2 regions of the Bacillus sp. LQ16 genome follow, and region 2 is predicted to be linked to the other one. Evidence: riboswitches for the same ligand, from Rfam matches in the RefSeq annotation. Region 2 holds a riboswitch; the other holds the start of a gene.

Region 1 (3,423 bases), 1.1 Mb from region 2:
TCCTTCCGACCGAAATTAATAACGAAAGAAGAGCGAACTTCTCCATTTGATGTCATTTTATTTTCAACAAAAGCGTATCACTTAAACGAGGCAATTCAAGATTTGAAGCCGTTTGTTGGCGAAAATACTGTAATCATTCCATTGTTAAATGGTATCGCTCATTTATCGCTATTACAAAAAGAATTCGGCGAAGAAAAAGTAATTGGCGGTTTATGCTTTATCGAGACGACGTTAAACGATCAAGGAGAAATTGTACAAACTAGCGCTGCCAACAGACTTGTGTTTGGAGAAATTAAGTCTCAAAATTCAGAGAGAGTAAAGCATATTTCTAAAGCATTTTCAGGTACGAAATCTAGTTTTGTTTTAAGTGAAAATATTACGCAAGATATGTGGCATAAATATTTATTTATTACTGTAATGTCAGGTGTGACAACGTTAATGCGTGCACCAATTGGACCAATCCGTGAAAGTGAAGGCGGCCGTGATTTTATCCGTAATGTGTTTGAGGAATCTGTACAAATCATGAGAGTATTAGGAGCTCCAGTAAAGGCTAATATTGCCCAGGAACATATGAAAACGATTGATAAAATTTCGTATGATATGAAGTCATCAATGCAACGTGATATGGAAAAGGGTTCGTTTATTGAAGGGAAGCACTTGCAAGGATATTTACTGGATGTAGCAGAGAAATTTTCTATAGCGGCACCATTATTAGAATCTATATATCAAAATTTAAAGGTGTACGAAGAGATGACCTTTAACAAATCTGTAATAGAATTAGATGTATGAAAAAATAAAAAAGATAGCAATATATAAGTGTATTGCTATCTTTTTTATTTTTTGTATGACAAATTATTTATTTCTTTTCGTTCTATCTGTCAAATTTATTTCCTGTTCACGTTTACCATATAACTGATTAATTTCATTTGCTACTGCATCTAAATATGAATCGGAAAAAATAGGCTTCTTTTCTTTAGACATATGGGTCTCCTTTGCGGATTTTTAATATTCATTATGTATATTTCTCAGCGGATTATGCGCAATCATTTTAATTTTTTTCTTATTAAAAATTTTTGTTTACTTTTTGAAAATAAAGGAGTATTATAATTCACAGTTTCAATTTTCTAAATCGCTGAAACCGCATGGTACGGGGGACCCGTTTTTACGGATTAGTACATAATCCGATGGGGTGAATCCTTGAAAAAGGTAGGGCTACTCATAGGCCCGAATCCGACAGCTAACCTCGTAAGCGTTATATTGAGAAGGAAGGTGGAGCTTGTGCGACAAAAAAAATAATGTCTACAAGTCTATTTCGCTATGGCTTGTAGACATTTTTTGTTTTCTGAAGAAATCGTTTACTGGCTGTAACAAGCAGAAAAGTTCGTACAAAATTATTGGAGAGTGGACAGCATTGGTTTCATCTATTAAAAGATTTTTAATTGGAAGACCGTTAAAATCAACAGAGCTTGGAGAACAAAAGCTTAATAAAACGAAAGCTTTAGCTATTTTATCTTCTGATGCATTGTCATCAGTTGCTTACGGTCCAGAGCAAATTTTAATTGCTTTAGCAGGTATGGGAGCGATCGCTTATTGGTATTCCATTCCGATCGCTGTTGGGGTATTAGTATTATTGACAGCCCTTATTTTATCTTATCGTCAAATTATTTTTGCTTATCCGCATGGCGGGGGAGCGTATGTTGTATCAAAAGAAAATTTAGGGATGAATCCAGGCTTAATTGCTGGAGGATCTTTATTAGTCGACTATATTTTAACTGTTGCGGTAAGTGTATCTGCAGGTACAGATGCGCTAACATCTGCTTTTCCTAGTTTACATGCACATAATGTAATCATTGCGATTATATTTGTTATATTTATTACGATCTTAAATTTAAGAGGAGTAACGGAATCAGCTTCTGTTTTAGCATATCCTGTTTATTTATTTGTTTTAGCCCTATTTATATTAATTGGTGTAGGCATATATAATATTTTGACTGGTCACGTTTCACCAACTTTACACACGCCGATCGGAACGCCGGTTGCGGGTATTAGTTTGTTTTTACTGTTAAGAGCATTTGCATCAGGTAGTTCTGCTTTAACAGGTGTTGAAGCAATTTCAAATGCAATTCCGAACTTTAAAGATCCTGCGCCAAACAATGCTGCAAAAACATTGCTTGCAATGGGTGCATTACTTGCTGTGTTATTTTCAGGAATTGTATTTTTAGCTTATTATTACGGAGTGACGCCGAGTAAAGAAGTAACAGTTGTTTCTCAAATTGCTGAACAAACATTTGGACGTAATTTCATGTACTATTTCATACAAGGTACAACAGCTTTAATATTAATTCTCGCAGCTAATACAGGCTATTCTGCATTTCCTTTATTAGCGGTTAACCTCGCAAAAGATAAATTCATACCGAGAATGTTTACGATTAGAGGAGACCGTCTAGGTTACTCAAACGGTATTATAATACTTGGAGTTGCTTCGATTATTTTAATTGTAGCTTTCCAAGGACAAACAGAACATTTAATTCCGTTATATGCAGTAGGTGTATTTATTCCATTTACACTTTCTCAAACAGGGATGGTATTAAAGTGGCTTCGTGAAAAACCTGAAGGATGGGCTTTAAAATTAACGGTTAATTTAATTGGTGCAGTTATTAGTTTTATCGTAATGAGCATGTTCTTTTTAACTAAATTTGCACAAGTTTGGTCGATTCTTATTTTCTTACCAGTTATTATCTTCTTATTCCATCGAATTAAGAAGCATTATGATGCAGTGGGTGATCAATTAAGTTTAAAAACTTGCGAGCCTCTTATTCCAATTGAGGGGAATGTAATTGTCGTTCCTGTAGCAGGTATGACGCATGTAGTAGAAAATTCATTGAACTATGCGAAATCTCTTTCTGCAGATCAAGTTATCGCTGTATATGTTGCTTTTGACAGAGAAGAGGAAAAGAAATTTGAAGAGAAATGGAAGGTGTGGCAACCTGAAGTAAGGCTTGTTACATTACATTCTCATTATAGAAGTATTATTCAGCCGTTAACGAAGTTCATTGATACAGTGCAATATAAGGCAAGTGAATCGAATTACCGCGTTACGGTCGTTATACCACAGTTCATTCCGAAAAAAGGTTGGCATAACATTCTTCATAATCAATCCAGTTTACTCATACGTGCGTATTTACTTTATAAAAGAAATGTTGTTATTACGACAGTTCCATATCATTTAAAAAAATAAGAAGATTTTTGAAGGATAGCTTCGTGAAAATGAAGCTATCCTTTTTGTGTATATGCTATGCATAATTGCATATGGGTTTAAAAGTTATATGGATATAATTTTATTAGTTATTTATAAGTAGTGTTTTCTGTTGTGATATATAGATATTTCAATCGATAAAGTGAATCGGATTATATTTTGAAATA
Region 2 (3,423 bases):
TTCATCGATCTGATTAGTATAGGGGAATATCAATCTATGTTTGATTTCTTTTATACTAAGGAGGATGAGGTACATGGAACTAACACTTATTTGTGTTGGAGAAGAAAGTAAGGTAAATAGTTTAAGAGATCTAGTTGCATTTCAACATGAGTTAGTTATTTTTACAGCAAATGAAGAGGTAGCGGCTGAAGTTAGGAATTGTGGGTTTGATTGGACTTATAGTTGTAGTAAGGAGCAGGATTTTACTAGTATTTGTGAGTGTATTAAGAAGGTCATTTTACTAGGGGATGAGCTTCCAATCGTTAGTTTCTTCACAGAACACATTCGTTTTTCTTTTCAAGCACCTATTACTGTTGTTACAAGGAATAAACGATATCCAGCGAGGCTCTATGAAACAATTGGAGCTAAGTTTGTCGTGTTTACAAATTGTGATAATATTTCTTTTTTATTTTTTGAATAGGGCGGGGGAAGAAATGATGAAGGTACTATTACTTGGAGATATAGCAAATCGTTGGGCAGTATCGGTAGAGCGAGTTCAAGAATTGGTCCAGATTGATCCCCTTTTTCCAGGGCCATATATTATATTACCATCAAAAGATGCTTTGTATTTAGAGATGGATATTACCGAGTATGAGCAGCTACATGCAGAATTGACACAAGTTTATATTCGTGGGAGAAATTTACGTGCATTTTTACGAGGAGAATAAAGGTTGAATAAAAAAGAGCGAATGCTGAGTGCAACAAGCTATGCACTTCATGTCATTCGCTCTTTTTATTTCATATTTAAAAGGCCATTTTTAAGAAAAGAAAAGAGAAATAAAGAAAATAGATGAAATAACAGTAATAATCTTCAATGTAAGCGTTTAAATGAATGTAAATATTATTATTTTCAGTAATTTACCCCTTTACAAGTGAAATATAGAGGAGTATATTTACTCTCATAAATCATTCATAAAATTTCCAAAAAAACCTAAAATCGCTGAGTTCCAGAAATGGAGCGGGGGAACCAATTTTGTGCATCGTCACTTGGGGTGAATCTTTCAGTTTTGAAAGTAGGGCTACTCTTTAGGCCCGAATCCGACAGCTAACCTCGTAAGCGTTTAGAGAGGAGGTTTACTTTTTGTTGTTCATTTTTTGAACACTGAGTAGAGCTCAGTGTTCTTTTTTAATATTTAAATGGTAAATTTTAACAAAAGAAGAGAGGGATAGTTATGTTAGATGTTGTAATGGTCGGGATTTTTATTTTATTAGTTGCATCGATGGCAAGTCTTGCAAGTTGGTCAGATAAAGTTGTGAAAGAAGGAAAGCAATCATGATGATTGTCTTATCGGTTATTGTCGCAGCAATTACAGTGTATTTAGTGTATGCATTATTAAATCCAGAGAAGTTTTAATTAGGGGGAATTATTCATTATGATTTGGGTTGCAGTCATTATTACAATGCTCTTGTTTATTTTAGTAGCAAAGCCAACGGGGATTTATTTAGAAAAAGCTTTTCAAGGTAGCAAAACGTTAGATAAAGTATTCGGGCCTTTTGAAAAACTTATTTTTAAAATTACGGGTGTAAAAGCATACAATCAAACGTGGAAACAGTACGCATTATCATTAGTTTTATTAAATGGATTTATGATCGTTGTCGTATACTTCATTTTCAGATTACAAGGTGTGCTGCCACTAAATCCAGCGCATATTGAAGGGATGGAGCCTACGCTCGCTTTTAATACAGCAATTAGTTTTATGGCTGATACAAACTTACAGCATTATAGCGGTGAAAATGGTTTATCTTATTTATCACAATTAATCGGAATTACATTTTTAATGTTTGCGGCACCAGCAACGACATTAGCGCTCGTTATGGCTTTTATAAGAGGACTTGCTGGAAAAGAACTTGGTAACTTTTTCGTTGATTTTACGAGAGCGTTAACGAGAGTGTTTCTTCCTATCGCATTTATTGCGGCACTAGTTTTTGTCGCACTTGGCGTACCACAAACGTTAGATGGGGCGGTTACAGCACAAACGATTGAAGGTGCAAAGCAAAGTATTTTACGTGGACCTGTTGCATCATTCGTTTCCATTAAGGAACTTGGAAATAACGGCGGTGGATTTTTCGGAGCAAACTCTACGCATCCTTTCGAAAATCCAGGACAAATGAGTAATATTTTGCAAATGATGCTTATGATGTTATTACCAACAGCACTTCCATTTACGTACGGACGAATGGTCGGAAATAAAAAACAAGGCCGCATCCTTTTCGTGTCACTATTTATGGTATTTTTACTAGGGTTTATAACGATTACGACATCTGAACTAAACGGGAACCCGGCATTAAATGGAATGGGTATCGAACATGTACAAGGAAGTACAGAAGGGAAAGAAGTACGATTTGGAACAGTATTTTCTTCACTATACGCAACAGTAACGACAGCTGCTGAAACAGGCGCTGTTAATACGATGCATGATACGTTAACACCAATTGGTGGTCTAGTTCCCCTCGTAAATATGATGTTAAATACAGTGTATGGCGGAGTTGGAGCAGGCTTTGTAAACATTATTATGTATGCAATTATCGCGGTGTTTATATCTGGGTTAATGGTTGGACGGACACCAGAGTTTTTAGGTAAAAAGATTGAAGGTAAGGAAATGAAATTAATCGCAGTCACGATTTTATTTCATCCATTGCTCATTTTAGGATTTTCGGCATTAGCTCTTTCAACAAATTTAGGAACGGATGCTATTTCTCATTCCGGTTTCCACGGTTTAACACAAGTTGTATATGAATATACATCGTCAGCTGCGAATAACGGATCTGGATTTGAAGGATTAGGAGATAATACACCGTTTTGGAATATTACGACTGGTTTAGTTATGTTTTTAGGACGCTACTTCAGTTTAATTACGATGCTAGCTGTGGCAGCTTCGTTGAAAGAAAAAACGGTAGTGCCAGAAACAGTTGGAACGTTCCGTACAGATAATAGTTTATTTGGTGGCATCTTCATCGGAACGATTGTAATTGTCGGTGCATTAACATTTTTCCCGATGTTAGTACTCGGACCAATTGCAGAATTTCTTACATTGAAGTAATGGAGGGTAAATGATGAGACCGGTAGTAGTAAAAGAAAAACAATTAAATAAGTCACAAATACATGCTGTAGAAGATGAGGTTAGACAAGCGAAAACGATGGATCGTGATATCGTAACACATGCGATGAAGCAATCCATTGCGAAATTGAATCCGAAAGTTATGATAAAGAATCCGATTATGTTCGTTGTGGAAATTGGGTTTATCATTACGTTCATTTTATCTTTTCTTCCAAGCAGTTCTAGTAGTATACCAGGATGGTTTAATATAACAGTTTCTCTCATTCTATTATTTACAGTTTTATTTGCGAATTTTGCAGAAGCATTAGCAGAAGGTCGCGGTAAA

What was found. A riboswitch is a leader RNA that binds a small molecule or an ion and turns the genes downstream of it on or off. The one in region 2 is predicted to bind cyclic di-AMP.
Region 1: linked by a shared signal. The riboswitch ahead of AC3EMB_RS09505 (APC family permease) and the one ahead of AC3EMB_RS04000 (SipW-dependent-type signal peptide-containing protein) in region 2 are both predicted to bind cyclic di-AMP.

Annotation. Positions count from the first base shown of each region.
Region 1 is NZ_CM173491.1:1,862,464-1,865,886, forward strand. It holds gene panE (2-dehydropantoate 2-reductase) at 1-789, shown strand, start outside; gene AC3EMB_RS09500 (hypothetical protein) at 853-981, opposite strand; cyclic di-AMP (ydaO/yuaA leader) riboswitch at 1,121-1,267, shown strand; gene AC3EMB_RS09505 (APC family permease) at 1,412-3,238, shown strand.
Region 2 is NZ_CM173491.1:788,020-791,442, forward strand. It holds gene AC3EMB_RS03985 (hypothetical protein) at 74-460, shown strand; gene AC3EMB_RS03990 (hypothetical protein) at 474-707, shown strand; gene AC3EMB_RS03995 (hypothetical protein) at 711-833, shown strand; cyclic di-AMP (ydaO/yuaA leader) riboswitch at 968-1,113, shown strand; gene AC3EMB_RS04000 (SipW-dependent-type signal peptide-containing protein) at 1,212-1,316, shown strand; gene kdpF (K(+)-transporting ATPase subunit F) at 1,316-1,393, shown strand; gene kdpA (potassium-transporting ATPase subunit KdpA) at 1,413-3,080, shown strand; gene kdpB (potassium-transporting ATPase subunit KdpB) at 3,094-3,423, shown strand, end outside.